Regions from separate parts of the Bradyrhizobium sp. AUGA SZCCT0169 genome, predicted to be linked through region 1. Evidence: predicted binding sites of a transcription regulator. Region 1 holds the regulator's gene; each other region holds the start of a gene.
What was found. Region 1 encodes LexA, which represses DNA repair genes until DNA is damaged. Its sites were predicted from a motif close to TGTTCNNNNTGTGTTCNG; they were not measured.

Region 1 (10,098 bases):
CAAAATCGGCCTGCTCGGCCGGCGTGACGGCGACGAAGCGCTGGTGCAGGACCTGCTCGACGCCATGGCCAAGAACCACGCAGACTTCACCCTCACCTTCCGCCGCCTCGCCGATGTCGCGCTCGACGCGAACGACGACAGCGTCAGGGCCCAGTTCCTCGATCCCGCGGCGTTCGATGAGTGGGCGGCGCGCTGGCGGCAGCGGATTGCTGACGAACCGCAATCGGCAGCCGAGCGACACGCCGCGATGCGCAAGGTCAACCCGGCCTTCATCCCGCGCAACCATCGCGTCGAAGCCGTGATCCAGGCCGCGATGAATAATGACGACTACGCGCCGTTCGAGGAATTGCTGAGCGTGCTGGCAAAGCCGTTCGAGGATCAGCCGGAGTTTGCTGACTACGCCAATCCGCCATTGCCGGAGCAGCGCGTGTTGCAGACGTTCTGCGGGACGTGAACTCGTCATGCGCCCCATGCCGTGACCGTCGTCCTCCGCGAAAGCGGGGGACCCAGTACGCCGCGGCTTCTCGGTTCTATCATCGGCTTCTCTGGAATACTGGGTCGCCCGGTCAAGCCGGGCGATGACAGTTGAATATGTGGCCGCCTTCTCGCGACGATTGCGCCCGAGCTTTGCCAGAAACTTCCCGCCCTCTGCAAATAGAGGGCGCAGGGAAGACCGGGTGCGCGCTGCACCCGCGGTCTCGTGTGCGGTTTGCACTAAAAAGGCTGCACACGAGCATACAGGGCAGCGGTGAACACCCGGCCTTCCCTGCGCAATGGCTTTACGGCTTATGCCGTGATCTCCCCGGAGACGAGTTCTTGGTTGACTCCGTCGCTGCCGTTTCGGCTCTCGCCTACCCGACAGCTTGACGCCTGCAACGGGCGCCAGGACCACACGGTTTTGCCGTACGCTTAATCCACGCCGTCGTCTCAGCGCAAACCAGCGTCCACCGCAACCCGTCCAACGTCCGTGACGACGGCCGACGCCCTCTGAGTGGGACGGGATGGGCAAAGATATGCACCTGATTTTCCTTCCGGTAAACAGAAATATTTTTTATTTTGGGGCTTGACACGATTTCCGTAAATCAGAACTGATTTGCCCGTCGGGTCGTTTTGTCGCGCCCCGGTGTCATTGCACGCAGGCCCGAACGGCTTTCGCGACATCGCGGCGGCCAGTCTCCTTCAAGCCGATCGCATCGGATCAGGCGACAGACAGCTTTGCAGTTGCGCCGAACCCCGGCATGACGCCGCCAAGAATCGTGCCCAACGCCACCAAACACGGCTCGCCTGCGGATGGGCGGTAATGTCAATTACTCGACATTTGATCGATCGCGCTAAGCTGCCCGCAATCTTCGGCATCACGTTGCAATTGTGCGGACGAATCTGAAAAAATCCTGATATCGCTTCGCCCGCCCGGGCCAAGCTCGCCAACGTACGGGTTCAAGAAGGAGCACCGATGAGCAAGGGCGATGACGTGCAGATCGAAGTTGCGCTGGCCGCGACCGATGAGGTGCGCCTGCTGATCGGCGAGCTCGAGGCCGTGCTTGCGGTGGAGTATCCGCCGGAGCAGCGGCATGGCTTTTCCATCGATGCGATCTTTCAACCGCATGTCCGCTTCTTCCTCGCGCGACGTCACGGCGCGGCGGTGGGCTGCGGCGGCGTCGCCCTCTTCCCTGAATATGCCGAGGTCAAGCGCATGTATGTGCGCGGCATCGCGCGGGGCCAGGGCGTTGCCGACGCCATTCTCGCGCGCATCGAAGACGAGGTGCGTGGCGCCGGACTTCCTGTGTTGCGCCTGGAGACAGGAACGCGCCAGATCGCGGCGATGCGGCTCTATATACGCACGGGATTCCGGGAATGTTCCGCGTTTGGCGATTACGCGCTGAAAGCGCCGCAATCCATTGCGGCGAGTGTGTTCTTCGAGAAGCGGATGTGAAGCATATCGCGGCAGGACCCAGCCCCGGTTCAAACTGCCCACGGGACGGAACCCGCGTTGCTTTCAGTTAAGAAACTCTCAGTATTTCTACGTTAGGCTGCATCGCATTGGGGCAGTGCTTCGGGCGCACAATGGCGCGGTGACCTGGTTTGTCGGGTCGCATCCAGCTTGGCGCTGTTTCCATTGTCGAGAAATTTGATCTCGTTGCTGGACCAATCGATGCTCAAGTTAAAGAAAATTTCTGATCTACTGAAGGACTCTGCAGATAGCCTCGAAGGGCACGGCAGGACGGCCACTGGAAAAGCAGCGGACGAAACGACCAAAATGATTAGAGACCTGCGCGATGCGGCCCGAGAAATCCTGACGAGTCAGGAATATCAAAATTCAAAGATCAAGTTCTAGAACCAAGACGCGACCATCAGGCGTTTAGTCCGATGATGAATTTTTTCTGCTCAACCGGAGAGTCCGGTTATGGTCGAAACTCGAATTGCGCCTCGCTTCCGTGTCGCCAAGCCCGCGAAGATTGATCACGGCGGCGACAAGATCAGATGCATGATCCGCGATATCTCCGCTACGGGAGCAGCGCTTGAGATATTCGATATCGTCCGGGTGCCTCAAAGCTTCACATTGATTGTGCCCGAAGATGGCCTGAAGCTGCCGTGCCACATTGTTTGGCGCAAGGAATACCGGATCGGTGTCGCCTTCGATTAGTTGTGTAGCCGGGAGTTGCGTAGTCCGGATGAGCCAACGGGCAAACGCGCGCCCGATGACAGGCTCCGCGACATCCGGGACTCCTGCATTTCTCCGATACCCGCATGTCGCTGGCGCTCATGCGGGCTACCGGTCTCACAGCCCCGGCAAGCTGCCGGCGGATGCCTGCTATTGTTTTGCGGTGGTCTCGGCCTTGCTATCCGTTTTGGCCGCCTTCGGTTTCGCGGGCGCCTTGGCGGCGGCTTTCGGGGCGGCATTGTCGCTGCGCACGGTTCCCCAGGGATCGGTGCTCTTTTGCTCCGGAATATTGCCCAGCGACCGCTTGTAAGCCCGCTCGGCCTCCTTCTCCGCCGCGATATCCGATCGCGTCTTTTCCTTATCCTCCTCCCCGTATCTTTGAACGGGTGCCTGCTGGGCCAACGCCGGCCCGGCCAGCAAGACCATCACAGCCACGATGCCAATCATTTTCATGCGATCACTCCCCGGACTTTCCTGCCAAACGAATAGCACAGCTCCCGCGCCAGCCTAAATGCTGGATTAGGCGGAAATTGCTTATGAATGCTTCGTCGCTGGTGACATCATTCCCTCGAATTGCACGTTCCGGTGGCCATTAACAACCAGCTTCGCTACGCTGTATGGATTCCTCGTTGATACTTGGCGACCATGACGCAAATCATTCATATTGGGATCGGTAGCGGCGAGAAGCGCGCCAACGTCATTTTCCTTCACGGACTAAACGGTGATCCCCGCACCACTTGGCAATCTACACCGGATGATCAATCGTTCTGGCCGCGCTGGCTCGTTGAGGACGTGGCAGGCCTTTTCAGTCTATTCAGTTAGCTACGAAGCATCGGTTTCACGCTGGGACGGCACTGCCATGCACCTCACCGAGCGGGCGAACAACGTGCTCGCCCGGGTACTAGCCGAGTCTGAATTGCAGACCGGCCAACTGGTCCTAATCGGGCACAGCCTCGGCGGTCTGGTCATCAAACAACTCTTGCGAACTGCCGAAAGCACCGCCCGCCACGATGCTAACGCGGCGGGCCTCCTGCGACGTATTGAAAAAGTCGCATTTCTCGCGACCCCGCACACCGGCGCCGCCCTCGCCCGTTGGGGCGATCGTCTGCGGATTTTGGCCCGTCCTTCAGCGGCGACCGCTTCTCTCGTGGAGAATGATCCCAATTTACGCGATCTCAATCTTTGGTACCGGGATTGGGCGAATGAATACCATATATCACACCTGACGCTGACCGAAACGGACGCGGTCAGTTTCCTCGGCACGATTGTGGAACCTGACAGCGGCGATCCGGGCTTGGCGAATTCTCGTCCGGTCTCGATCATCGCGGACCACTTCACCATTTGCAAACCCACGAGTCGGGACCACGACACCTACGTGTTGGTACGGAAGTTCATTGAGACAGCGTTTGAACGGCCAAAAACTCCCACAGAGGAAAAGCTTGAGGCCCTGCCGGATGCGGTTGTCGCGAAGCTTTTGGCTGCACTTCGCGAACGCGGTGAGACGACAAGCGCCCAAGAATCAGCCCGCAAGCCATCATTCAACTCGCGCAACGAATCAACGAGGACATTGATGATTTCGATCAGGCTTTGCTCGAATTGGAGCGAGCAGTCGGAATCGCGATTGAAGTCGCAAAGGAAGGCCGCGGCGGCAGCAATGTGGGGGATTTCATCGACGCTGTGCTGGCTCGTATTGCCGAGAAATCCGCAGAAGGACGATTTGAGGAGGCCGCCACGGAGGCCGACACAGCCTTCGACCAGTGGCAGCGCGAGGAGGCCGAGCGTCGCGGTGCTGCCGTTGCGGGTGGGCTGAAGCTGCTGGACGCTGGTCTGAGACAAGACATCCTTCGGCGCGATCCGATCTCTGCAGCCAAGCGCATTGAATGCATGGTTGCACTCGAAAATCCCGAAAATCGCGCCGCTCGGTTTGATGCAATGTACAAGAGCCAGAACGAGTGGTACCTAAGCGGTCGCGATAAGGGACTGAACTTTGACCTCCAAGTCTCGCTCGAACTCGCCCGGATGCTCCTTACTTCGGCTCCTGGCCTCGACGAGACGGGTACCGCCCAAATTGCTGTCGGGGTAACTCTGGTTACGCTTGGTGAACGCGAGGGGAAAGCTGCGCGTCTCTATGAAGCAGTCGAGTCGTTTCGAGCGGCATTGCAAGGACCTAACACCCGCGAGCGCGCGGCATTCAAATGGGGCGGGACCCAGAACAATCTTGGTATTGCGCTCCAGTCGCTTGGGATGCGCGAGAGTGGGACGGCACGCCTCGAACAGTCGGTCGACGCCTTTCACGCCGCCTTGCAGGAGCGCACCCGCGAGCTTGCGCCGCTCGACTGGGCTGCGACCCAAAGCAACCTCGGCAATACACTCCAGACACTTGGGACGCGCGAGCGCGGCACGGCACGGCTCGAACAGGCGGTCGATGCTTATCGCACCTCCTTGCAGGAACGCACCCGCGAGTTCGCGCCGCTCGACTGGGCTGCGACCCAGAACAACCTCGGCAATACGCTCCAGGCGCTTGGGACGCGCGAGAGCAGCACGACGCGGCTGGAACAGGCGGTCGACGCCTATCACGCCGCCTTGCAGGAACGCACCCGCGAACGCGTGCCGCTCGAGTGGGCCATAACCCAGAATAACCTCGGCGGTGCGCTCGCATCGCTAGGCAGGAGCGAGGGTGATGTGGCGCGGTTCGAAGAGGCGGTCGATGCCTTTCGCGCGGCATTGCAGGAACGCACCCGCGAGCGCGTACCGCTCGACTGGGCTATAACCCAGAACAACCTTGGCACCGCTCTTCAGATGCTTGGAGCGCGTGAGAGCGGCACAGCGCGGCTCGAACAGGCGATCGAAGCCTTTCATGCGGCTTTGCAAGAACGCACCCGCGAGCGCGTACCGCTCGACTGGGCGATGACCCAGAACAATCTTGGCTATGCGCTCCAGACGCTTGGTGAGCGGGAGAGCGGCACCGCGCGACTGGAAGAGGCGCTCGAAGCCTATCGTGCGGCCTTGCAGGAACGCACCCCGGAGCGAACGCCATACTGGTATGACCAAACGCGGCAAAATCTTGCCGCCGCTATGGATATATTGGAACGGCGAAAGGCTGAAGGTACCTCTTAGGCAATCCGTGTAATCGTTGCTCCCATCCTTCAATTCTCGTACACCTCCCCCATGCTCACACCGCCTCTCATCCCCAACTCCGCCGACGCGCTGCTGTTCGATCTCGGACGCGTCGTCCTCGATATCGACTTCGGCAAGGTGGTCGCCACTTGGGCCGGCCATGCCGGTTGCGAGCCCGCACAGCTGGTCCAGCGATTCTCGCCCAATGACGCCTGGCATCGTCACGAGCGGGGCGAGATCAGCGATGCCGAATTCTTCGCAGGCCTGCGCGTCTCGTTGGGCATCGGAATAACGGACGCCGAGTTCCTGGAAGGCTGGAACGCGATCTTCGCCGGCGAAATGCCCGATATATCAGCATCGCTGGCGCGCGCCGGACAACGGCTGCCGCTTTATGCCTTCTCCAACACCAATAACGCGCATGTCGTGCATTTCAGCCAGGCCTATGCCGGCGTGCTCGGCCATTTCCGCGAAATCTACCTGTCATCGACGATCGGGCTTCGAAAGCCCGATGCGGCGGCCTATGATCATGTCGTCAAGGCGATCGGTGTTCCCGCCTCCCGCATCGTGTTCTTCGACGATTCCGCAGCAAATATCGACGGCGCGCAGGCGCGCGGCCTGGCCGCGGTGCATGTGACAGGGCCGGATGACGTCGCAAAGGCGCTTGCCGCGCTGGGAATTTGAGAGGGTGTTGCCGTGGCCCTGATGCCGGTCGTTGATGCACTGACCGCGATCCTTGCGGGCGCCGATCCCCTGGCGGAAGAAATGGCCGCACTCGACACCGCCTGGCATCGCGTCCTCGCGCGCGACCTTGCCGCAAAGCGCACGCAGCCGCCGCGGGCGATGTCGGCGATGGACGGCTATGCGGTGCGATCGGCCGATGCCGCCGACCTCTCCGCGCGGCTGAAGGTGATCGGCGAAGTCGCGGCGGGCCGCCCGTTCGAACGCCAGGTGGGCCCAGGAGAAGCGGTCAGGATTTTTACCGGCGGGGTGATCCCCGATGGCGCCGACGCCGTCATCATCCAGGAAGACACGGCCGCCAGCGGCGACCACATCACGATCACGGAAGTTGCAAGACCGGGACGGCATATCCGCGCCGCCGGCGCCGATTTCCGCGAGGGCGACGTGCTGCTCACCAGGGGAAGCCGCCTCACCGAACGCGATCTGTCGCTCGCCGCCGGCATGAACTATCCGGAACTCGCCGTGATCAGCCGCCCCAAGGTGGCGGTGCTCGCCACCGGCGACGAGCTGGTGATGCCGGGCTCGATCCCGGGCCCCGGCCAGATCGTCTACTCCAACGGCTACGCGCTGCGCGCGCTGGCGCGGGCCGAGGGCGCCGAAACCATTGATTTCGGCATCGCCGCCGACACGGTCGAGGCGACCACTGACGGCATCCGCCGCGCCCGCGCCTCGGGCGCCGACATCCTGATCACGATGGGCGGCGCCTCGGTCGGCGACCACGACCTCGTCAAGCGCTCGCTGGAGGCCGAGGGCGTCGCGATGGCGTTCTGGCGCATCGCGATGCGGCCGGGCAAGCCGATGATGCACGGGCGCCTCGGGGCGATGCGGGTGATCGGCCTGCCCGGCAATCCGGTCTCGTCCTATGTCTGCGGTTTCCTGTTTCTGGTGCCGCTGATTCGCGCGCTGTCGGGCCGAAAAACCATCCATCACGCGCGTGAGACCGCCCTGCTCGGCCGCGATCTTCCCGCCAACGACCAGCGCGAAGACTATCTTCGCGCACGGCTTGAGCAGCGCGAAGACGGTGCGTTGATCGCGGTGCCGGTGAGCCACCAGGATTCGTCGCTGCTTGGGAATCTCGCTGCGGCACGGGCGCTTTTGATACGTCCGCCGTTTGCGCCGGCGGTGCCTGAAGGCACGCCATGCGAGTTCCTGCGCCTGCCGGAATGACGCGTCCGGGCGGCCTGTTCGAGTGAACTCGGCGCGCGTTCACCTGAAATTAAGTGGTTGCGGAACATGTATCGAACATATAGTGTCCGTTCATGATTTGTTTCGAGAGCTAGTGTCTACAAATGGGAGTTTTGGACTTCCGAATTTGAGACCGCGGCCTCTGCAAGCTGAACGACCACGAATTACGACGCGCCAACCGGGGGATTGCTCGAGATGCTTACGCGCAAACAGTATGAACTTCTGCGTTTCATCAACGAACGGCTCAAGGAAGCCGGCGTGCCGCCCTCCTTCGACGAAATGAAGGATGCGCTCGACCTCCGCTCCAAATCCGGCATCCACCGCCTCATCACCGCCCTGGAAGAGCGCGGCTTCATCCGCCGCCTGCCCAACCGTGCCCGCGCCATCGAAGTCATCAAGCTGCCCGAGCTTGCGGGCGCCGGTAACGGCAACGGCCGCCGCGGCTTCACCCCGAGCGTCATCGAAGGCACGCTCGGCAAGGTCCGCGCCGCCAGCGCGCCCGCCGAGGACGATGGCAACCGTCCGGTCGCCGTTCCCGTCATGGGCCGGATCGCCGCCGGCACGCCGATCGAGGCGCTGCAGACCCGCAGCCACACCATCAGCGTACCGCCGGACATGCTCGGCTCCGGCGAACATTACGCGCTCGAAGTCCGCGGCGATTCCATGGTGGACGCCGGCATTCTCGACGGCGACATGGCGCTGATCCAGCGCAACGAGACCGCCGACACCGGCGATATCGTGGTGGCGCTGATCGACGAGGAGGAAGCCACCCTGAAACGCTTCCGCCGCCGCGGCGCCTCGATCGCGCTGGAGCCCGCCAACACCTCTTATGAAGTGCGCATCCTGCCGCCGAACCGGGTCCGGATTCAGGGCAAGCTGATCGGGCTGTACCGGAAGTACTGAGCGCGGCCCGCGCCAGATGCAAGCCGCGTTCGGCACCGCAAAAAAGCCCCGGCCATCGACCGGGGCTTTTCGTTGCCTGGACGTTGGGACAGCCTTAACCGTCGCGGTGCGCTTGCATACGTCCCACAATTGCCCAGAACGCAGCAAAAACTGGCGGCGTGAGCGCGCTGTTTGGTTTGAGGCGTGCTCGAAAGCGTGCGAACGGGGGGACGCGACGTGGTCAGCAATATGATCACCAAGATCACCTGGCAGCGGGCGGGCCTAGTGACCGAGCCGGGCCGCTACATGCTCCGGTTCGGCTGGCTGACAGTGACGGCGGAAGATCTCGCGATCTGGCAGCAATTTCCGGAGGCTGCGTTCACGCTGGTCGCGCTGCCCGGGATTGCCGACGACGGACGGGAGCAATTCCATCTCGGCGCCTTCGAACTGCCGCTGCCGCCGATGCCTGAAAATCCGCAGCCGCCGTAGCGCGTTTGTGATCGGTTGCGCCGGCCTTTCCGTCGCACAAATGTCCAGAACAGGAATAGACTTTGCTCAAGTCCACTCTGATAGAGGCCAGCGCCTCGAGGGAGGCACGGGTCTTTATCTCTTACGAGGGAGCGATCCGATGTGTGACTATAGTTTGCACGCGATGGCAACGCGTCCTGCTGAGGTCGGCGAGACATTGATATCGACCACCTTCCGCGGCACCTCGACCCGCGGCTTTGCCAGCGAACGCGACCCCGCAGTCGCGGTCTGCATGCTGCCCGGGACCGAACTGGCCTTCGCGCAAGACGTCAAATACGACAACCGCTGGATCTGGACGCGGACGATCGGTTTTCGCGTCGGCAAGTTCAACACCATTGATCCGCATATCAAGGAACGTCACCACGACGCAATCGAATTTCCCGACGGGAGCCATGTGCTGGTGACGCAGCTTTGCGAGGGTCAGCGCGTCACCGTGCTGCAATTGCCGGTGGTGCATCCGATTCCCGAGCGCGCGGCAACGAAGGCGGACACTACGACGACGACACCGCTTTCCACCGGTTGAATTCCGCGCCGCCGGTCGCGCCGCGCCGGGGAACGTGAATCCTTATTCCTCGGCCTGCAGGTCCGCTTCCGACGGGGTCGCATCGACCGCACGCGGCGCCGCACGGCGTGGCGCGAGGATGGTTGTCTCCGCGTCACCTTCGCCCGCGATCGCCGGCGACCATGGGCGATCGACGCCCCTGGGCTTGACGGCATCGATGGTAAATCCGCCGACGCTTCGCCGCAGCACCATGGCGCCCTGCCGCCGCAGACGCTCCGCATCGATCACCGAGGCCCCGCACGCCGCAGGCGCCTGCCTTGCGGTTACCACCAGCGCCGCACGCTCACAATCATCCGCCAGCGCTTCCGGCCGCAGCGCCAATGCCACGAACCCGCCACCGGCGCTTTGCGTCACGCAGCCGCTCTCGTCGCATGAGACGCCCTCAGTGAGCGAGGCATCGGCAGGCTTTCGCGCGTCGGCATCC
Region 2 (10,098 bases), on a different contig from region 1:
GACATCGTTGCGGCCCTTGGTCAGCGCCGCAATCTCCTGCGCAATGTCGAAATCGGCTTGCTGGATGCGGATGGTCGCGGTCATTGTAGAGATCAACCGCCGGTCATCGGCGGAAAGAACGCGATCTCGCGGGCGCCTGATATCATCGCATCGGGCTTGACATGGGTATGGTCGATCGCGGCGCGGATCACCTTCGGCTTCTCGAACGCGTAGGCATAGGTCTCGCCGCGCTGGGAGAGCCAGCCGATCAAATCGTCCACCGTACGCACGGCGGCCGGCGGCTCGACCATTTCTTCCGAAATGCCGATCCGTTCGCGCACCCAGGCGAAATATTTGACCTTCATCCCTCATCCTCCTTGATGAGGTGGTGGATGCCGGCGCGGAAATAGTCCCAGCCGGTGTAGATCGTGACAATCGCCGATGTCCACAGCAGGGCGATCCCGATCATGGTGGTCGGGGGGAAAATCTGTTCACCCGCTTCGCCGGCGATCAGAAAGCCGATCGCGACCAACTGCACGGTGGTCTTCCATTTCGCGAGCTTGGTCACGGGGACGCTGACCCGGAGCGCCGCGAGATACTCCCGCAAGCCCGAGACCAGGATTTCGCGGCACAGGATCACGATGGCGGCCCACAGCGTCCAGCCATGGATGCTGTTGTCGGCGGCCAGCATCAACAGGCAGGACGCGACCAGCAATTTATCGGCGATCGGGTCGAGCATGCGGCCGAAGGCGGATTGCTGGTCCCACATCCGTGCATAATAGCCATCGAGAACGTCGGTCACGGCGGCGGCGATAAAGAGCGCCAGCGCCACCCAGCGCAGCCACAGCGGGCCGTCCATGATGGATTGGGCATAAACGCAGCCGACCACCACCGGGATGGCGGCGATGCGGGCATAGGTCAGGATATTCGGGAGGGACAGGCTCTTGGACTGGCCCTTGGTGGTCGCGATGTTCATCCGTCTTACCAATACCGCTCAGGCGTGAAGGTCAACCGTGCAGGCCCCAGATGATCTGTCGCAGGCGACGGCCAAATGAAACGTCCAGGTGAACGTCATGTGAATCGGCTCCCTTTAACCCGGTTGCGCATGGAAAAACTCGAAAATCTTGCGGGCGCTTTCGGCGCTGACCCCTGGAACCTTGCCAAGGTCGGTGATCGAGGCCCGCTCGATTTCCTTCAGCGTTCCAAAGTGATGCAGCAAGGCACGTTTGCGTGACGGGCCGATGCCCGGAATCTCCTGCAAACCCGCTTCGCGGATGTCCTTTTTGCGCAGTTTGCGGTGCGATCCGATCACGAAACGATGTGCCTCGTCGCGCAGCCGCTGGATGAAATACAGCACGGGGTCGCGCGGTTCGAGCTTGATCGCCTCGCGGTCCGGCATGAACAGGGTTTCCCGGCCGGCGTCGCGGTCCGGCCCCTTGGCCACCGCCAGCAGCGTGACTTGCGTTAGTCCCAGCGTCTGGAAGATCTCCCTCGCCGCGTTGAGCTGGCCGCGGCCGCCGTCGATAATGACCAGATCCGGCCATTGCGGAAACGAATCGTCGTCGGCCTTGATCGCGGCCTTTGCTTTGGCGGTATCGTCTTCCGGCGGTTTCAACAGCCGCTTGAAGCGACGCTCCAGCACCTCGCGCATCATCGCGTAATCGTCGCCCGGCGTCAGGCCTTCCGACTTGATGTTGAACTTGCGGTACTGGTTTTTGATAAATCCGTCGGGTCCCGCCACGATCATCGCGCCGACCGCATTGGTGCCCTGGATGTGGCTGTTGTCGTAGACCTCGATGCGCTTGGGCGCATGCGGCAGCCCGAGCGTCGTGACCATGCCCTGCAGCAGGCGGCCCTGGGTCGCGGTATCGCTCAGCTTGCGGCCGAGCGCCTCGCGGGCGTTGGTCAGCGCGTGCGCGATCAATTCCTTTTTCTCGCCGCGCTTCGGCGTCGAGACTTCCACCTTGTAGCCGGCCTTGACGGCGAGGGCATCCGCCAGCAGAGCGCTTTCCTCGATCTCGTGCGACAGCAGGATCAGTTTCGGCGGCGGCTTGTCGTCGTAGAATTGCGCCAGGAACGAGGCCAGCACTTCCTCCGGCGTGAAGGATTTCTCCGCGCGCGGGAAATAGGCGCGGTTGCCCCAGTTCTGGCCGGTGCGGAAGAAGAACACCTCGACGCAGGAATAGCCGCCCTCCTGGTGGATGGCGAACACGTCGGCCTCTTCCACGGTGCGCGGATTGATGCCCTGCTGCGACTGGATCGCCGACAGTGCGGCGAGGCGGTCGCGGTAGAGTGCGGCAGTCTCGAATTCGAGTTCGGCGGACGCCTTCTCCATCTCGCCGGCCAGTTCTTTTTTGACCAGATGGCTACGGCCGGACAGGAAGTCGTTGGCCTCACGCACCAGTTCGGTATAGCCGGGGAAATCGATCTCGCGGGTGCAGGGTCCGGAGCAGCGGCGGATTTGATAGAGCAGGCAGGGCCGGGTGCGGCTCTCGAAGAAGCCGTCGGTGCAGGAGCGGATCAAAAACGCGCGCTGCAGTGCCGTGATGGTGCGGTTGACTGCGCCGGCGTTGGCGAACGGCCCGAAATACCGTCCCGGCCGCGACTGCGCGCCGCGATGTTTGAGGATCTGCGGCGCCCAGTGGTCGCCGGTGATCAGGATATAGGGAAATGACTTGTCGTCGCGCAGCTGCACGTTGAAGCGCGGCCGCAGCTGCTTGATCAGATTGGCTTCGAGCAACAGCGCCTCGGTCTCCGTCGTGGTCGAGACGATCTCGACCGCAACGGTGGCCGCAATCATGCGCAGGATCCGCGCCGGCAGCGGCGCGTTGACGCGGGCGTAGGAGGCAAGCCGCTTGCGGACGTTCTTCGCCTTGCCGACGTAGAGCACGTCGTGGCCGGTGTTGAGCATGCGGTAGACACCGGGCGAGGTCGGCGCCAGGCGCACGGCATTTTCGATCGCGGCGTGGCCGACCGCGAGCGGGCCCTCGGCCACGGTCTCCATGGCGTCCTCGGCGGTCTCCTCCGCGGGTTCCGGCAGGCGGGCCTCATCCTCCTCCTCGGCCGCGGACGTCGCCGGATCGAGATCGGCGGAGCCAAGCTCCTGCGCGGGGTCCTTTGCAGGGTCCTTTGAAAGCAAATCCGGCTGGGAACCCCGCCGCGGCTTGCCCGGAGCTTTCGGATGGTCGGTAGAATCGTGATCCATGGGCCTAAATTAAGCGCTGCTGGCCGGCATCGCCAGCGTGCCGGCGGGACCGAGGCCATGCCGGGTAACACATTCTTAAGACTGATGATCGGGCGGTAAGAGGGCTTAACAACCCTTTAACTTAAAACTCTCGATAAATCTTACAGGAAAAAAGTGGAATTCCGTAACCAAGCCGGCCTCGGCCGGAAGGGTGCGGCTGTTGCGTAGTGGAGTTGAGTGATGGGCAGCTTTGTTTTGCGAGCGCTGGCGGTAGTCGCCGCAGCCTGGACGATGTCGGCGCAGGCGGCCGATGTGAATTACGGATCGCGCGCGCCCTATACGGTCAATCAGCCGCTCAACGCCTATAGCTGGGCCGGTCCCTATCTCGGCGGCAATCTCGGCTATGCCTGGGGTTCGGTCGCCAACAATCCGACCAAGCCGTCGGGCTTCGCAGGCGGCGTGCAGGCCGGCTACAACTTTCAGAACGGACCGTGGGTGTTCGGCCTCGAGGGCGATATCAACGCGAGCGGCGCGGCGGACACTTTCGCGCCGTGGAAGTTCTCCAACCCCTGGTTCGGCACGCTGCGTGGCCGGGTCGGCTACGCCTTCAACAACGTGATGTTCTACGGCACTGGCGGTCTCGCCTTCGGCGAACTGCGCGCCACCACGTTCGGCCTGTCGGAATCCCACACCACGGCGGGCTGGACCGCGGGCGTCGGCGCTGAAATGGGCTTTGCGCCGAACTGGAGCGCCAAGGTCGAATATCTCTATGTCGACCTCGCCAACACCAATTTTGTCATCACCGGAGCATCAAACGGCTACAGCTTCGGGCTGATCCGCGCCGGCGTGAACTATCGGTTCTGAGATCAAGAAAACGCAAAGAAACCGTCTGTTGCAGCCTCCCGGCGGCGCCAAGCCGCCGGGATTTTTTTGTCTCGTGGACAGTGCGCGGCGGCACGCCTAAAACTCGTCGATGCAGCCGGGGCAGCCAAGTCTGACCGCGTTGGGCGCCGCCCGCTTGCGCGCGGCGCATCAGGTGCTGGATAACGCATCGATCCTTCGGGATCCGCTGGCGTTACGCATTCTCGGCGACGATATCCAGGTCTCGCTCGACCATGCCCGGGCCCACACGTCCGGGCCACGGCTGCGCTGGTTCATCGCCGCGCGCTCGCGCATCTCGGAAGAAGCGCTGACGGAAGCGGTGAAAAATGGTGCGACGCAGCTCGTGGTGCTCGGCGCAGGGCTCGATACGCTGGCCTACCGGACGCCGCTCGCGGGTGGCCTGCGGATTTTCGAGGTCGATTTTCCCGCCACGCAAGCACGCAAGCGCGACATGCTGGCCGCTGCGACAATCGCCGTGCCGGACACGCTGACTTATGTCGGGATCGATTTCGAACGGCAGACATTGGCCGAAGCGCTGGACGCCGCAGGCTTTGTCGCCGCCAAACGCAGCTTCTTCAGCTGGCTCGGCGTGGTGCCCTATCTGACCGAGACGGCAATGTTCTCGACGCTCGGCTATATCGCGCAGCTCGAAGGCGGCGCTGAAGTGGTGTTCGACTATGTCAATCCCGCAAGCTCGGTCGCACCGGCCGGCCGCGCGGCGCATCAAGCGCTTGCCGAGCGGGTGGCCGCGGTTGGCGAAAGCCTTCAGAGCTATTTTGATACCGCATCGCTTTGCGCCCGCATGAGCGCGGCCGGCTTCCGGCATGTCGATGATGTCGGCCCTGACAGGATCGCGGCGCGGTTCTTCCCCGAGAGCGAACGCAACGCACCGGCGCTCGGCGGCCACATCATGCACGCGTCCACGTTCTGAGCCGCGCCTCGCGCTCAGCGGGATTTGGTGCAGGCAAAACTTCAGTCCGCTTTCACCGAGAAGCTTCAGCTCGCGCGTCAGCCTACGATGAAATCACCAGGTTGACCGCCTTGGGGCCCTTGCCCTTCTTGTCCGGTTCAACCTCGAATGTAATGCGCTGTCCTTCAGTCAAATCCTTCAATCCGGCCCGCTCAACGGCAGTGATGTGAACGAACACGTCGCGGCCGCCGTCATCTGGCTTGATGAAGCCGTAGCCGCGTTCTCCATTGAAGAACTTGACTGTACCAGTCATGGCCATCGGGAAAACTCCTCCCCCGCATTGCTGTGCCGCTACGCGCAATTCGCGTATCGGCCGACCGGACATTCGCTGCCGGAAGCTTGGCCACCTGAACTGATCGGGTCACGCACCGATCAGTCTGGATTTTTTTTAGGCCTTGATCACTCCGCCGCAACCATTCGCGGAAGCGGAACGTAAAGCCAGTCATAACGGCCGAGCATAATACGGTTCCGCGCAAATTGACTATGGCTCAATCGCACTTTTCGGCCCAATGCCCTGCCTTGAAGGCTTACCTCGAAAGGCTTGCTTTCAAGGCTTGCTTTCAAGGATTGCGTTCAAGACGAGCCTTCAAGGTTTGGGCGTCTCAAGCCTGAACCGGCCGGCGCCGCCCTGGCCGAGCGGCTTTTCCAGTTCGGGTAAAATGGTCTTCAGCTCGCCCGCCAGCGTCCACGGCGGGTTGACGATCAGAAGCCCGGTTGAAGTGAGGGGACCGCCGGCTTGCTGCGGTGCGACGCTGAATTCGAGCCGCAGACATTTCCCGGCCGGCTTGCCGGTCTCAGCCACGGCGGCGACATGTCGCGCCAGGCCGTCGGTGATGCGCCGGCTCTTGACCGGATACCACAACAGATAGCTGCCGGTCGGCCATTTCGCATAGGCCTCCGCAAAGCCGTCGGCGAGCTTGTCGAACTCGTCCTTTTGCTCGAACGACGGGTCGATCAGCACCAGGCCGCGCCGCTCGTTCGGCGGCACGAAGGCCGGCAACGCCGTCCAGCCGTCGAGATCGACCACCCGGGCCTGGGTGTCGCGGCGCAGCGCATCGATCAATTGCTTGTGGGCTTTCGGCTCGATCTCGCACGCGGTGAGGCGGTCCTGCGGCCGCAGCAGCGCACGCGCGATCAAGGGCGATCCGGGATAGGCTTTCAGCTCGGCTTGCGCGTTGAAGGCCCTGACGATGTCGAGATAGGGCGCCACCAGCGGCAACGCATTTTCCGAGAACCGTGCCTGCATCACCCGTGCGATGCCGGTCAGCCATTCGCCGCTGCGGCTGGCCTCATCGCCGGACAGATCGTAGCGCCCGGCGCCGGCATGGGTGTCGATGACGCGAAAGGCGGCGGGCTTTTCCTGCAGATAGGTCAGCATCCGCACCAGCACGATGTGCTTGATGACATCGGCAAAGCCGCCGGCATGAAAGGCGTGTCGGTAGTTCATGATAAGGGGTTACGACATCGCGGCGAGGAAAGTAACCGTCATTGCGAGGAGCGAAGCGACGAAGCAATCCATTCTTCCTCTTGCCGGACCATGGATTGCTTCGCTGCGCTCGCAATGACGGTAGAGGGACCTCTAACTCCCGCGCACCGGCGGCATCACGACCTCGTCGCGGCGGCAGGCGCGGCGGTCGATTTCCTCGCAGGAGCGGAATTGCAGGTCCTTGCTCATGCAGACCCTGACTTCGCTGAGCCGCCGGCTGCTGCAGACGACCGAAATCGCCGAGCTGCTCAGGCCGGGATTGACCTTGATGAAGGCTGCCTCGAGCGCCTCGGGGGCGATCGTCTTCGATTCCGACAATTGCAGGAATTCCTCGGGGATCTTTACCGCGGCGCGGGCTTTGCGGATGTTCTCGAAATAGGCCCGCGCGCCAAGGCCGGAACAGGTGCCGTGCTTGTCCCATTCGTTGAAGATCAGCCCGGGCGCCGGCATCAGGTCGAGCATCGACGACATGACGTTGCGGTCGAGACGGGGCGACGGCCGCTGGCAATATTCGGGAAAACCGCGCTCGTATTGCGGCCACAGGCCGTGAACCACGAAGGAAAACGGGCGCTCGCACTGGATCTGCGCAGAACGGCCGCTATTGCCGCGTTCGGAGGCGGCCTCGCAGAAGGAGGGCGACCATGACAGGGCCAGCACGTAGAAATCGAACTCGCCAGGGGCGTTCTGCCGGCGGTCCTGCGCGGCGGCGTGGCCCGCGGTGACCAAAACAAGTGCCAGGGAAATCAGCAGCCGCGAAACAATGACCGATGGAAACATCAAACGCTCCCTTAACTCGCAAAAGCATGACGGTACTCGATCACCCGAGCCTAGCAGGGAACCGGAACATTTCAAGAACAAAAATGGCGCTAGGTGCGAATCGGGTGGCGCCGGCCACCGCGATCGAAAAACTCAGGCAGGAAACTTAGGGTAAGCTTAAGGCCGTGCGGCCTTGCAGCCGGGGTTATAGGCCCAGTTGCGGTCCAGCCCGGTGACGCACCATTCGACACCCTGGCCGAAGCCGGCAAAGCCGCCATCCTCGAGGATCGAATAGTGCACGTTGCGCACCTTGCCGTCGCTCAGCATCACGTCGCCGGTGCAATAGCGGCGCGGAATGTTGTCGGATTGCCAGGGCCGGAACGTGGTTTCGTGGATCCGGCCATAGGCGGTGATGGTCAGGGGCGAATTCCAGAAGGTGCTTTCCTTCTCCCGGAACTGCGAAATGATGGTCGGCAGCGCCGATTCGCACGGCGCAACGCGTCCGTCATAGCGGGGACCGGACAGCCAGAAATTCAATTCCAGCGGATTGGCGGCCTGCGCCGACTGGCCGAATGCCAGGACGGCGAGTGCCGCGGCCAAGCCGAGGGTTTTCAACGATGTGAAGAGGGTGCGCATGGAAATTCCGCCGGTCATCCAACCGTCAGGACCGTGCCGTGAAGCCCGGACGAGGTCAAGTGCAGCGCGGCAACACCTTGCAGGCAAGTCGGGGTTTGGCCGTAACCCATTCTTTTCATGGCCGCCGGCGCACTCTATGGTGGCCCCAGCGAAATGGAGTCGGCGATGCAGAGAATTGGGGCCGCGTGCCTGGTTGCGATATGCGGGTTGCTGGCGGCTGCGCCGGCGCAGGCCGACTGGGTGCCGCCGTTCAAGGGCAATGATACCGGCGGCATTATCGCCTATTCGCTGGCGAGACAGGCGGATGCGCGCCAGCTCGCGGTCGATCACTGCGCCGGTTACGGCAAGGTGGTGAAATTCCTGGCGGTGCAGCCCTATGAGGGCGGATACGTCTCCTTTGCCTGCCGCTGGGTGCCCTATGGGACCGACGCCCGGCCGCTGCGCACGCTCTACTGAGCGGGACCTGAGCGCCTGAACCACGAATAAGGGGAGCGCGAGCATGGCGCGACAGCTTGATTCCGTTTGTTTGGCGTTTGGCCTGCTCGCGGTGTGGCCTGCGAGCCATGCCAGCGCCGTCGAGCTGCCGGTGCGCAAGGCCGGCCTGGGGGAAATGAAGGTGGTGCAGACCGGCTCGCCGGTGCCCGAGATGACGATGCAGCAGTGCACCGACGCGACCACCGACAAGGATATGAGCACCTCGTTCTCGCCGATGACCAAGGACGCCTGCTCGAAAAACGATATCCAGAAGACCGCGACCGGCTACGTCACCGATTCCGTCTGCGGCTTCGGCGGCATGTCGGTCAAATCGCGTGCCGAGATCACCGGCGACTTCAACTCCGCCTACACCGTGAAGTCGACTTCGAACAGCACCGGCGCTCCGGCCGGCGTGCCGCGTGATTCCACGGCCACGATCGAGGCGAAGTGGTTAGGGGCCTGCAAGGCCGATCAAAAGCCCGGCGACATCATCATGCCGGGCGGCATGAAGATAAACCTCAAGGACATGGAAAAGCTGAAGGGTTTGTTGCCGAAGCAGGCTCCGAAGTAATTCGCTTGAATCTCCCCGCCTAACCAATGCCGTCATGCCCGGGCCTGTCCCGGGCATCCACGACTTCCTTTGCCGCCAAGACGTGGATGGCCGGGCACAGGCGAGCGGAAGCGACGCCGTCCTTCAGACGGCTATGCCCGGCCATGACGAGATAGCGATCCAAGAAGTGGTGCGGGAGAAGTGCCCTACACCGGCACCCTGACCGCCGCCCTTAATCCCCCCATCGGACTGTCGCCGAGCGTGATGTCGCCGCCATGCGAACGGGCGATGTCGCGGGCGATCGCCAGCCCAAGGCCGGTGCCGCCTTCGTCCTGGTTGCGGGCGTCGTCGAGCCGCAGGAACGGCTTGAACACTTCCTCGCGCATGTTGGCCGGAATGCCCGGTCCGTCGTCGTCGATCGTGACCGTCAGATAGCGGTGGTCGCGATGGCCGGTGATCGAAATCGCATTGGCGTGCCGCGCGGCGTTGGAGACGAGGTTGGCAAGACAGCGCTTGAACGAGGCCGGTTTTACGGTCACCACCGGCAGGCCGTGGAAAGCCACCGTGGCGGTATGGCCGTGGCGCTCGGCATCGCTGCGCAATTCCTCCAGCGCCATCGACATGTCGGTCGGCTGCGCGACCTCGCCGCTGTCGCCGCGGGCAAAGGCGAGATAGGCCTCGAGCATCGCGGACATTTCGTCGACGTCCTTGCGCATGCCGTCGACCTCGGGAATGTCGCCGATCAGCGCGAGCTCGAGCTTGAAGCGGGTCAGGATGGTGCGCAGATCGTGGCTGACGCCGGCGAGCATCGCGGTGCGTTGCTCGATCGAGCGCTCGATGCGCGCCTTCATCTCCAGGAACGCCTGCGCCGCGCGCCGCACTTCCCGCGCGCCGCGGGGACGGAAGTTCGGCGCCTCGCGGCCCTTGCCGAAACTTTCGGCGGCGTCGGCGAGCCGCAGGATCGGCCTGATCTGGTTGCGCAGGAACAGCACCGCGACGATCAACAGGATCGAGGACGTGCCCAGCATCCAGAAGATGAAGATCTCCGAATTGGAGGCGTAGGCCGCACTTCTTTGCGCGAAGATGCGCATGACAGCGTCGTCGAGCTGAATGCGGATCTCGACGAGGTTGGATTTGCCGACGGTGTCGATCCAGAACGGGCGGCGGATCTGGCGGCCGAT
Region 3 (10,098 bases), on a different contig from region 1:
GCATCGAAAAGGCCGTCGAGGTGGTGCAGGCAGGCGACGCGCAGGCGATCTGCACCGCGCCGCTATCGAAAGAAGCTCTTCACGCAGCCGGCCACAAGTTTCCGGGCCACACCGAATTGCTGGCGCATCTCACCGGAACGCCCGAAGTCTCGATGATGCTGGTGTCATCGAAGCTCCGCGTCATCCACGTCACCACGCATATCGGTCTTCTCGACGCGATCGAGAAGATCGAGCCCGGCCTCGTCGAACGCGTGATCTCGCGCGGACACGGCGTACTGGTACGCGCCGGTATCGCTAATCCAAGAATTGGTGTTTGTGCGATCAATCCGCATGCCGGCGAAAACGGGTTGTTCGGTCGTGGCGAGGAAGCGGCGAAGATCGCGCCCGCGATTGATGCCTGCCAGCGCCGTGGCTGGGATGTGCGCGGCCCGCTGCCGGCGGACACACTGTTCTTCCTGGCCGGCCGCGGCGACTACGACATGGTTGTTGCCATGTACCACGATCAGGGTCACGGCCCCATCAAGGTACTTGGACTGGAAGCGGGCGTTAACATCACGGTCGGCTTGCCCGTGATCCGGACCTCGGTCGATCACGGCACGGCTTTCGACATTGCGGGCAAGGGTATCGCGGATGAGCGCAGCCTGATCGAGGCGCTGCGGCAGGCGGCCGATCTGGCGCCGGACGCGGATCTCCGCGATCGTGTGTGACTAAGTATGGGTGATTAAACCGGCGTTCCCGATCGCGCAGGCAAATTGCGGCGGCCTCCATTGACGTTGTCGAGCGGGAACACATATCCCGCACCATCGATCCACGTTACCGCTCAGGAGTAAGTATGGACGCGCCGTCGAATATCGATCCCGTCACAGCGCAATCCGGCGGTGACGTCGTGCACTGGCTGACCAACGGCACGCGCGATCAGCGCTTCATCGACAATATTTTCGCCGAAATGTGCATCCGGCTTCAGCAAGCGGACATTCCCGTCAAGCGGGCGTCGCTTCATATCCTGATCCACCATCCGCAATGGCTTGGCGCCCGGATCATGTGGGAAGACGGGATGCGCGAGGCCGAGATTGCGCGGGTTGATTACGATGTCCAGGAGCGTTCCGAATATATCGGCAGTCCCGCCAACGAAATCCATGACGGTGTCACCGAGGTGCGCGAGAATCTCGAGCGTGATCCTGCGCTCGGCCGCAAGCACGCCGTCTATGACGAGATGCGGGCGAAAGGCTTGAGCGACTATGTGGCGTGGCCGCTGTATCATACGCTCGGCAAGCGGCACATCGTGACCTTCGCAACCGACCGACCAGGCGGTTTCGACGCTGCGCATATCGCAGGCCTGTTGAAACTGTTGCCGGTGCTGGCCCTGGTTAGTGAAATCCGGGTCAAGAACCGGCTGGCGCGTACGCTGCTGGAAACCTATGTCGGATCGCACGCCGGCGAACTGATTCTGGCGGGCGCCACCAGGCGCGGAACCGGGACGACGGTTCGCGCCGCCATCATGATCTGCGACTTACGTGATTTCACCCGGATCTCCGACAACTGGCCGCGCGATGACGTCATTGATCTCCTGAACGGCTATTTCGACGCGATGTCGGAGCCGATCGCGCGGCATGGCGGCGAAATACTGAAATTCATCGGCGACGGTCTGCTCGCCATTTTTCCGCTCAGCCAGCCTTCGGCCTGCGCAAATCTGCTGCATGCCGTGACTGAGGCCCGTCAGGCCATGACGGCGCTGAACGAAAAGAACAGCGAAACCGGCCGTGCGCCGCTGAACTACGGCATCGGCGTTCACGTCGGCGACGTCATGTACGGCAATATCGGGTCGCGCAGCCGGCTCGACTTCACGGTTATCGGTCCGGCGGTCAACATGGCGTCGCGCCTCGAAGCCCTCACCAAGCAATTGGGGAAAACGGTGCTGCTGTCCCGCGCGTTCGCAGACTTCGTCGAGAGCGATTTCGATCTCGAACGCGTCGGCGAACATCCGGTGCGCGGCTTCAACGACCCAATCGAGCTGTACGCGTATCACGGCTGAATGCCGATCCATGTCCGTGCGATCGTCTCCAGTCGCTTGACACAAGGCATCGATGTTCTCATTATGTTCTTTTATCGGGAACATCGTCGAAACGTCATGGGCGAACGGTCGGATGGCAACGACAGCCACCATCCTCCATGCGGACCTGGATGCGTTCTATGCCTCGGTAGAGCAGCTGCTTGATCCTTCGCTGCGCGGCAAACCCATTGCCGTCGGTGGCGGGGTTGTGCTTGCCGCGTCTTACGAAGCCAAGGCCTTCGGGGTCCGCGGCGGCATGCCGGGACGGCAAGCGTGCGAACTCTGTCCGCAGCTCATTTTTGTCGGCGGACATTTCGGGGAATACCAGCGGCTGGGCGATGCCGCCATCAAGGTGATTGGCGATTTCACGCCCCTCGTCGAACGGATCTCCATTGACGAGGCCTTTGCCGATGTCGCGGGCTGCACCCATCTGTTCGGTCCGCCTGCCGAAATCGCGATGGCCATCCGCCAACGCGTGCGCGCCGAGCTTGGCCTTCCGATCTCGGTCGGTGTCGCGCGCACCAAGCATCTGGCGAAAATTGCTTCGCAAGTGGCCAAACCCGACGGGCTCGTCGTTGTCGATCCCGACACGGAGCTCGGATTTCTTCACCACCTGCCGGTTGAGCTGATGTGGGGCGTCGGTCCGGCGACGCGGGCACGGCTGGCCGAAATCGGCGTGCTCACGATCGGGCAACTGGCAACGACACCGGGAGGCTCGCTCAAGCGGGTGCTTGGTTCCGCGGCAGGGACGAAGCTTTCGGCGCTGGCGTGGAATCGTGACCCTCGGGAAATCAAGACGCACCGCCGCGCTCGATCGGCAGGAGCGCAATCGGCGCTCGGCAGGAAGCCCGCCGAAGAGCGGGTTGTTCGACCCACGCTGCTTCACCTTGCTGACCGAATCGGCAGCCGGCTCCGCGCCAAGTCGAGGCCCGGGCGAACCGTGACGGTCCGCGTTCGCTTCGCCAATCTGAAGTCAGTCACGCGCTCGGTCACGCTCGACGCTCCCGTCTCCGCGACCCTGATTCTGGCCGAGGTCGCCGGGGAGCTGGTGCGCGCTGTCCTCGCCGATCATCCTCACGAGAAAACCATTTCTCTCCTGGCGATGTCCGTGTCGCATCTTGGAGAGCAGCGGGATGTGGAGCTCGAACTCCCGCTCGGACTTGGCGATGAAGCACGCCGCCCCGGCAGCAAAAAAGGCATGGCGCGTTCGGCGGCCGACCAAGCCGTCGATAAAATCCGCGATCGCTTCGGATGGGATGCGATCGGCTACGGATCGGTGGCGCCAGGTGTCTCTTCTTCCGTTCCCGACGCGTTTCGAAAACTCGCTGAAAAGGACCTGTGACCGTCACGCGTCCAGCGCGCGCCCAAAGCCTACGCAGTGCACGCGCCGTCACAGACTCAACGGGGTGTGTCGCCTGAGAACTAAAACGGGGATTTTGCAAGCGGTTAGCTCGCGACACGATGCCTGCCGCGTCGCGGGGCGCTTCCGGTGGACGATGGACAATGGTTAATAAACCGTCACCGCGTTGTAATTAACGCCGGTTTATATTCCGGCCGCTGACGCGCCCCGCGCGACAACACGCGATTCCCCACCTTCAACGCTGCGCGAGCCCCTCGTGCCGCTGCGGCCTGCTTTTGCCTTTTTTTATCATGGAGATTATCGATGGCTCTTGGTCCCGGTTCGATCGCTTTCGTCGGTTTCAACGCGGACGGAACTGACGGATTAGCGTTCATTGTCATCGACCCGATTGCTGCGGGAACGGTTGTCCGCTTCAGCGACAAGGAATGGAACGGCCTGGAAATCGGATCTGGTGGCGCTTTCAACACCGGCGAGGGCGGTCTGACCTGGACCAATGGCGGAGGCGATCTGGCTGCCGGCACGATTGTCGAACTCCTCAACACCTCCGTGGCCGGCCGCACCGCCAATATCGGTACAGTCACTGGCGCAGGTTTTGCGCTCGGTAACTCGGAAGAGTCGATCTACGCCTTCGTCGGAACCTCTGACACCGCCCCGACCACCTTCCTGGCTGCGGTCACCAACAACAATGGCGGCTTCACCGACGCCAATGTCAGCGGCTTGCTCGCAGGCACCGGGCTCGTCGCGGGCTCCACGGCTTTGGTGCTGCCCCGGACCGACGGCGCCGATGTTGCCGCCTACAACCCGGCTTTCGGTGGCAGCTCGTTCGCATCGCGCGCGGACGCCCTTGTCGCGTTCAATACGACGACCAATTTTGTCGCGCAAAGCGGTAGCGGCGACCAGGATGGCGACGGCACCACTCCCGATGCGCCGTTCCTCACCGATGCGCAGTCTCCGCTCGCGGGTGTGACCTTCACCATCCAGTCAGGCATACCGCCGCAGATTGTCGGCTTCGCCTCAGGTTCTGTTTCGGTCTCGCAGGTCGAAGGCAATGCCGGAACGACCGCCTTCAGCTTCACGGTGGAGCGCACCGGCGGCACCATTGGTGACGTCAGCTTCAGCGGCCAATTGACTTCGGCGGCGGCTGATGCCGCCGATTTCAATGGCGCAACGCCTCCGCCGTTCGCCTTCAACGGCAGCATTGCCGCCGGCCAGAACTCGACGGTCGTAACCGTCCAGGTCAATGGCGACACGACGTTCGAGCCGACTGAGAACTTCAACCTGGCACTTCAGACGGTCGTCAACAGCGACGCGACCGTTTCGACCTCGCTCGGCGCGCAAACGACGGCGACCGGAACGATCGAAAACGACGATGCCGCCGGCCCCGGAAACGTGATCGAGGGCATCACGATCCTGGATCAGGCGCCGTCGCTGCAGGGCGACGCCGTAACGCCGACCGCCACCAATACGGTTCAGCTGGTTCGCCTCGGCAATTACGCACCCGCCGCCGGCACCAACGCCGAAGTGGTTTCGTTCGATCCGTCGACCGGCCGGGCCTACTTGCTCAACACCATCGGCAACACCATCGATATCGTTTCGATCAGCGCCAGCGGCGCCGTGAACCTCGTGTCCTCGATCGACCTGACCGCACTCGAAGGTTTCAACGGGGCAAACTCGGTCGCGATCAAGAACGGTGTGCTTGCCGTCGCCTACGCCAGCGATCTGACCGGCGCCAACGGTTTTGTCGCGTTGTTCGACGCCAACGGTACGCTCGTCAACACCGTGGAAGTCGGGGCGGGTCCCGATCAGGTGGTGTTCACCGCCGACGGTTCGAAGCTGCTGGTCGCCAATGAAGGCGAGCCCGGAGAGATCACATTGCCCGGCGGCGGCACGCAATTGATCAATCGCGAAGGCAGCGTTTCGATTCTCGATCTGTCCGGCGGCGCCGCAGCGGCCACGGTTGCCACGACGGTTGGGTTCGATCAGCTCGACGGCTACGAGACCGTGCTGAAGCAGGCCGGCGTCGCGCTGTTGACCGGCCAGACGGCATCGGCAGACATCGAGCCGGAATACATTTCGGTGTCGCCGGACGGCACCCGCGCTTACGTTACGCTGCAGGAGGTCAACGCGGTCGCCGTGATCGATCTGACCAATCCGGCGGCAACCAAGCCGCTTGCGATCCTGCCGCTGGGCGGCGTCGACCACACCCTGGCCGGCAACAAGTTCGATGCCAGCGACCGGGACGGCCCATCGAACGGCCAGGCCATCAATCTTCGCAACGCCGACGTCATCAGCCTGCTGCAACCGGATGCCATCGCCACCTTCAAGGTCGGCAACGACACCTACTTCGTCACTGCCAATGAAGGCGATGCCCGCGTGCTGCTCGACGACGAGGCGACGCTCGCGGAACAGGGCGGCGGCGTATTCACCATCGATCTCGACAACACGGCCTATCCCGATGAGGCCGCGATGAGGGCCAATGCCGACCTCGGCCGCCTGCGAATCCGAAAAGATCTCGGCGACACCGATGGCGACGGCGACATCGACCAGATCTACGCCTATGGCGGCCGCAGCCTGTCGATCTTCAAGCAGAATGCCGACGGCACCATCACCAAGGTGCGCGACACCGGCGGCGAATTCGAAGCGATCATCGCGCGGGACCTGGCGACGCGACACAACATCGACACCGCCGAAGGCGGCGGCTTCGACACCCGGTCCGACAACAAGGGGCCGGAGCCCGAGGGCGTCGATATCGGCGTCATCGACGGACGGACATATGCGTTCGTCAGCCTCGAGCGCGCGGGCGGTGTGATGATCTACGACATCACCGATCCCGCCAACGCATCGTTCGTCGGGTACAAGCCGCCGGGCGTGGGCGAAGGCAATGCGCCCGAAGTGACCAAGTTCATCAGCGCCGCGGATTCGCCGACCGGGACGGCGCTCGTGCTTACCGCCAATGAGGGGAATTCGACAGGGGGCGCCTATACCGGCTCGGGCCTGACGGTCTATGCCGCGCTGCCGGACGATTATACCCAGGAGGTCCGCGTCGCCTCGTCGTCGACCAGCGTCTCGCACGCAGAAGGCAACAGCGGCACAACCGCCTATTCGTTCGTGATCGAGCGCACCAACGGCACCATCGGTGCGGTCGACGTGTCGCTGCAGCTCGGATCCGCCGTGGCCAACACCGGTGACTTCTCCGGTGTTGCGGCGCTGCCGAAGACCATCAACGCCACCATTCCGGCCGGCGAGTCGTCGGTGACGGTGACCGTGGACGTCGCTGGCGATGCCGCCTTCGAAGCCAACGAGACTTTCACGTTGACGGTGACCGGCGCGTCGACGACGCAGCCCGGCGTCACCGCTGCGGTGAGCGCCACCCAGGCCGTGGCCACCGGCACGATCCAGAACGACGACGTCATGCACATCTACGACGTCCAGGGCGCCGGACATCGCTCGGAATTCGTCGGCCAGCAGGTGACGGTGCGCGGCATCGTCACGGCGATTGACGCCTCCGGCACGGAGAATGGCAGCAACAACCCGGTCGGCTACTACATTCAGGACGCGGTCGGCGACGGCGACTACCGGACTTCGGACGGCGTCTTTGTGTTCCTGGGGATTGGTGCCGGCGCCACGATCCCGGCCGGGATCGTCGTGGGTGCGGAAGTGCAATTGACCGCAACCGTCAGCGAGTTCGCCAGCACCAACCAGCTGTCGACGACGCAGCTCAACCCGGTGGCAGGCACGACCAGCATTTTGTCGACGGGCAATGCCCTGCCGACCGCCGTGCGCGTCGGCGATGTCGACAACCTCGCGACCGGCCTCGAACGCAAACCGGCTTTGGTGTCGCTCGGTGACGATGACGTCGATACATCAGCTCCGGGCGGCATCTATGACCCGGTGACCCAGGGGTCGGATTTCTGGGAATCCCTGGAAGGCATGCGCGTCACGCTGGAAGATGTGCGCGTCACCACGCCGTTCCACTCGAATTTTGACGAACAGTTCGTCACCCCGAACGTCGGCGCCAACCCCTCGAACAATCCGCGCGGCGGCCTGACCATCAGCGACACGACGCCGGGAACGACGCAGCCCGCCGACAAGGTGTTCGACTTCAATCCGGAGCGCATTCAGCTGGACGACGAAGCCGGCGTGGCGCTACCCACCAACCTTCAGACCGGCGACCGCCTGGGTGATGTGACCGGCGTCGTCAACTACGCCAACGGCCAGTATGAGGTGAACACGACCGAGGCCTATGGCCCGGTGACCGCGGCGAACCTGCAGAAGGAAACCACCACGATCGTCGAGAATCTCGACCGGATTCGCGTGGCCACCTTCAACGTCGAGAACCTGGCGCCGGTTGGTCAACTGGTGGATGGCGTGCCGACGCCGGCGAGCAAGTTCGCCGGTCTCGCGGCTGCTATCGTCAACAACCTCAAGGCACCCGAGATCATTGCACTGCAGGAGGTGCTGGACAATGACGGCGCCACCAGCTCAAGCACCACGAGCGCTTCGGAAACCCTGTCGCAGCTGATCGACGCCATTGTTGCTGCCGGCGGACCGCGCTATGTGGCGATCGACTCCGCACCGATCGACAACATCGGCGGCATCCCGGGCGGCAATCAGCGTGTCGCCTATCTCTACGACCCGTTGGCGGTATCTCCGAGCGCCCGCAACGGCCTGACCGACATCGTCAGCGACGCTGACGGCGTGAAGGTGCAGCATTTTGCCAGCGCCAACCAAATCGGGCAGGGCAATACCGACTTCACCGCCACGCGTAAATCGCTCCCGATGGAATGGTCGCCGGTAGGTTACACCGACGAGCAGGGCGGCACGTTCTGGACCGTCAACAACCATCTCTCCTCGAAGGGCGGTTCGGCGCCGCTTTACACCACGCTGCTGGATCTGCCGCTCTATGCCGACCCGATCAACGGGTCCGCGCAGCAGACCGGTTCGTCGAACGAGCGCGAGGGACAGGCGGAGACGATCAACGCGTTTGTTGATGGCCTGCTGGCCAACGCGTCGGCGACCGATGACCGCATCGTGGTGCTGGGCGATCTGAACGACTTCCAGTTCTTCCCGGTCGTCGACCTCGTCACCGGCGCGCTCACCCGCACCACCGCCAACCCTGACGGGACCCCCAGCGTCTTCGCGCCCGGTACCGCGGTGCTCTCCGAGCTGATCAGCAAGCTCCCGGAAAACGAGCGCTATTCCTACATTTTCGACGGCAATGCTCAGGCGCTGGATCACATCCTGGTTTCGAACAACCTGTATGACAGCGCCCAGTTCGATATCGTGCACATGAATTCGGAGTTCATCGACCAGCTTTCAGACCACGATCCGTCGGTGTCGTCGCTGGTGATGTCCCGTTCGGCTGCGATCGCCACCGCCGGCAACGACGTGTTCGATCAGGCCGCCTACACGGCGAAGTTTGGCGTGCGCGGCAGCCTCGCCGGCAACGACACGATCGACGGCCTTGGCGGCGATGATCGCATTGCCGCTGGTGGCGGCAATGACGCCGTCGATGGCGGCGCCAACGGTGCGGCCGGCGACGTCGCCGTCTACACCGGCGCGCGCAGCAACTACACGATCACCCAGCAGGGTGGCTCGTTCGTCATCACCGATACCCGCGCGGGCTCCGCCGACGGCGTTGACACCGTCACGAACGTCGAACGGTTCGAGTTTACGGACCGCACGCTTACCGCGGCGCAATTGCTTGACGCAACGGGGCCGATCCTCACCGCGGCCACGCCTGCCGACAACGCGACTGCGGTCGCCGCCGGCAGCAACATCGTGCTGACATTCGACGAAGCCGTCGCGGCAGGGTCCGGAAACATCGTCATCAGCAACGGCGCGGGAGACATCCGCACCATCGCGATCGGCGATGCGTCGCAGGTCACGATCTCCGGCAACATTGTCACCATCAATCCGACCGCCGATCTGGCCGCCGGAGCCGCCTACGACGTCACACTGGCCTCGGGCGTGATCACCGACGTCGCCGGCAACGCGTTCGGCGGCATCGCGCAGAACGACCTCGACTTCACCGTCGCCGCGCCGCTAACCTACAAGCTTCAGATCCTGCACGCGTCGGATTTCGAGGCAGGCCTGAAGGCGATCGACGACGCACCGCGCTTCGCAGCCATCGTGGACCGGCTCGAAGATACGTTTGCCAACTCGATCACCCTGGCGTCGGGCGACAACTACATTCCGAGCCCGTTCTTCAACGCGGCCAGCGACCCGAGCCTGGCATCGTTCTTCCAGCCGAGCATCGGCCGCGCCGATATCCGCATCCTGAACACGATCGGGATCGAGGCCTCGGTTATCGGCAACCACGAGTTCGATCCGGGCCCGCGCGATGTGCAGAACCTCATCCGTCCGCTTGCAGATCCCGACGGTACCGGCCCGCTAGGCGGCTACGAAGGAACCCGGTTTGCCTATCTCGCCGCCAACCTGAACTTCGCCGGCGAGCCGGACCTGGCGCCCAATGCCCAGACCACGCCGCTCACCGAAGCGACGTTCGGTGTCGGTGCAAGCGGTGGACGCCGCATCGCGCCCTCGACCATTCTCGAGGAAAACGGCGAGAAGATCGGCGTGGTCGGTGTCACGACTCCGGTGTTCGAGGACATCACGACGCCCGGCGGCGTCCGGATCATCGGCCCGCGCACGCTGGAAACCGATGCCGACTTCATCGCGCTTGCCG

Region 2: JQ609_RS29270 (ribonuclease T2 family protein) is a predicted target of LexA. The motif match lies at 7,341-7,358, and genes of this name have one in related genera.
Region 3: dinB (DNA polymerase IV) is a predicted target of LexA. The motif match lies at 2,086-2,103, and genes of this name have one in related genera.

The regions. Positions count from the first base shown of each region.
Region 1 covers NZ_JAFCMC010000005.1:231,912-242,009, reverse strand. Annotated here, with positions in the region: gene JQ609_RS08610 (YdiU family protein) at 1-454, shown strand, start outside; gene JQ609_RS08605 (GNAT family N-acetyltransferase) at 1,454-1,933, shown strand; gene JQ609_RS08600 (hypothetical protein) at 2,153-2,335, shown strand; gene JQ609_RS08595 (PilZ domain-containing protein) at 2,405-2,644, shown strand; gene JQ609_RS08590 (hypothetical protein) at 2,813-3,109, opposite strand; partial or broken gene JQ609_RS34965 (hypothetical protein) at 3,417-3,734, shown strand; gene JQ609_RS08580 (tetratricopeptide repeat protein) at 4,319-5,779, shown strand; gene JQ609_RS08575 (HAD family phosphatase) at 5,831-6,460, shown strand; gene glp (gephyrin-like molybdotransferase Glp) at 6,473-7,684, shown strand; gene lexA (transcriptional repressor LexA) at 7,898-8,605, shown strand; gene JQ609_RS08560 (hypothetical protein) at 8,834-9,073, shown strand; gene JQ609_RS08555 (hypothetical protein) at 9,213-9,635, shown strand; gene JQ609_RS08550 (ComEC/Rec2 family competence protein) at 9,678-10,098, opposite strand, start outside.
Region 2 covers NZ_JAFCMC010000038.1:26,880-36,977, forward strand. Annotated here, with positions in the region: gene JQ609_RS29230 (molybdenum cofactor biosynthesis protein MoaE) at 1-84, opposite strand, end outside; gene moaD (molybdopterin converting factor subunit 1) at 93-344, opposite strand; gene pgsA (CDP-diacylglycerol--glycerol-3-phosphate 3-phosphatidyltransferase) at 341-955, opposite strand; gene uvrC (excinuclease ABC subunit UvrC) at 1,070-3,184, opposite strand; gene JQ609_RS29250 (outer membrane protein) at 3,404-4,027, shown strand; gene JQ609_RS29255 (class I SAM-dependent methyltransferase) at 4,137-4,976, shown strand; gene JQ609_RS29260 (cold-shock protein) at 5,059-5,274, opposite strand; gene JQ609_RS29265 (23S rRNA (adenine(2030)-N(6))-methyltransferase RlmJ) at 5,602-6,462, opposite strand; gene JQ609_RS29270 (ribonuclease T2 family protein) at 6,595-7,278, opposite strand; gene JQ609_RS29275 (hypothetical protein) at 7,435-7,893, opposite strand; gene JQ609_RS29280 (hypothetical protein) at 8,059-8,349, shown strand; gene JQ609_RS29285 (DUF3617 family protein) at 8,393-8,938, shown strand; gene JQ609_RS29290 (ATP-binding protein) at 9,124-10,098, opposite strand, start outside.
Region 3 covers NZ_JAFCMC010000011.1:159,795-169,892, forward strand. Annotated here, with positions in the region: gene pdxA (4-hydroxythreonine-4-phosphate dehydrogenase PdxA) at 1-707, shown strand, start outside; gene JQ609_RS15725 (adenylate/guanylate cyclase domain-containing protein) at 833-2,032, shown strand; gene dinB (DNA polymerase IV) at 2,145-3,392, shown strand; gene JQ609_RS15735 (choice-of-anchor I family protein) at 3,714-10,098, shown strand, end outside.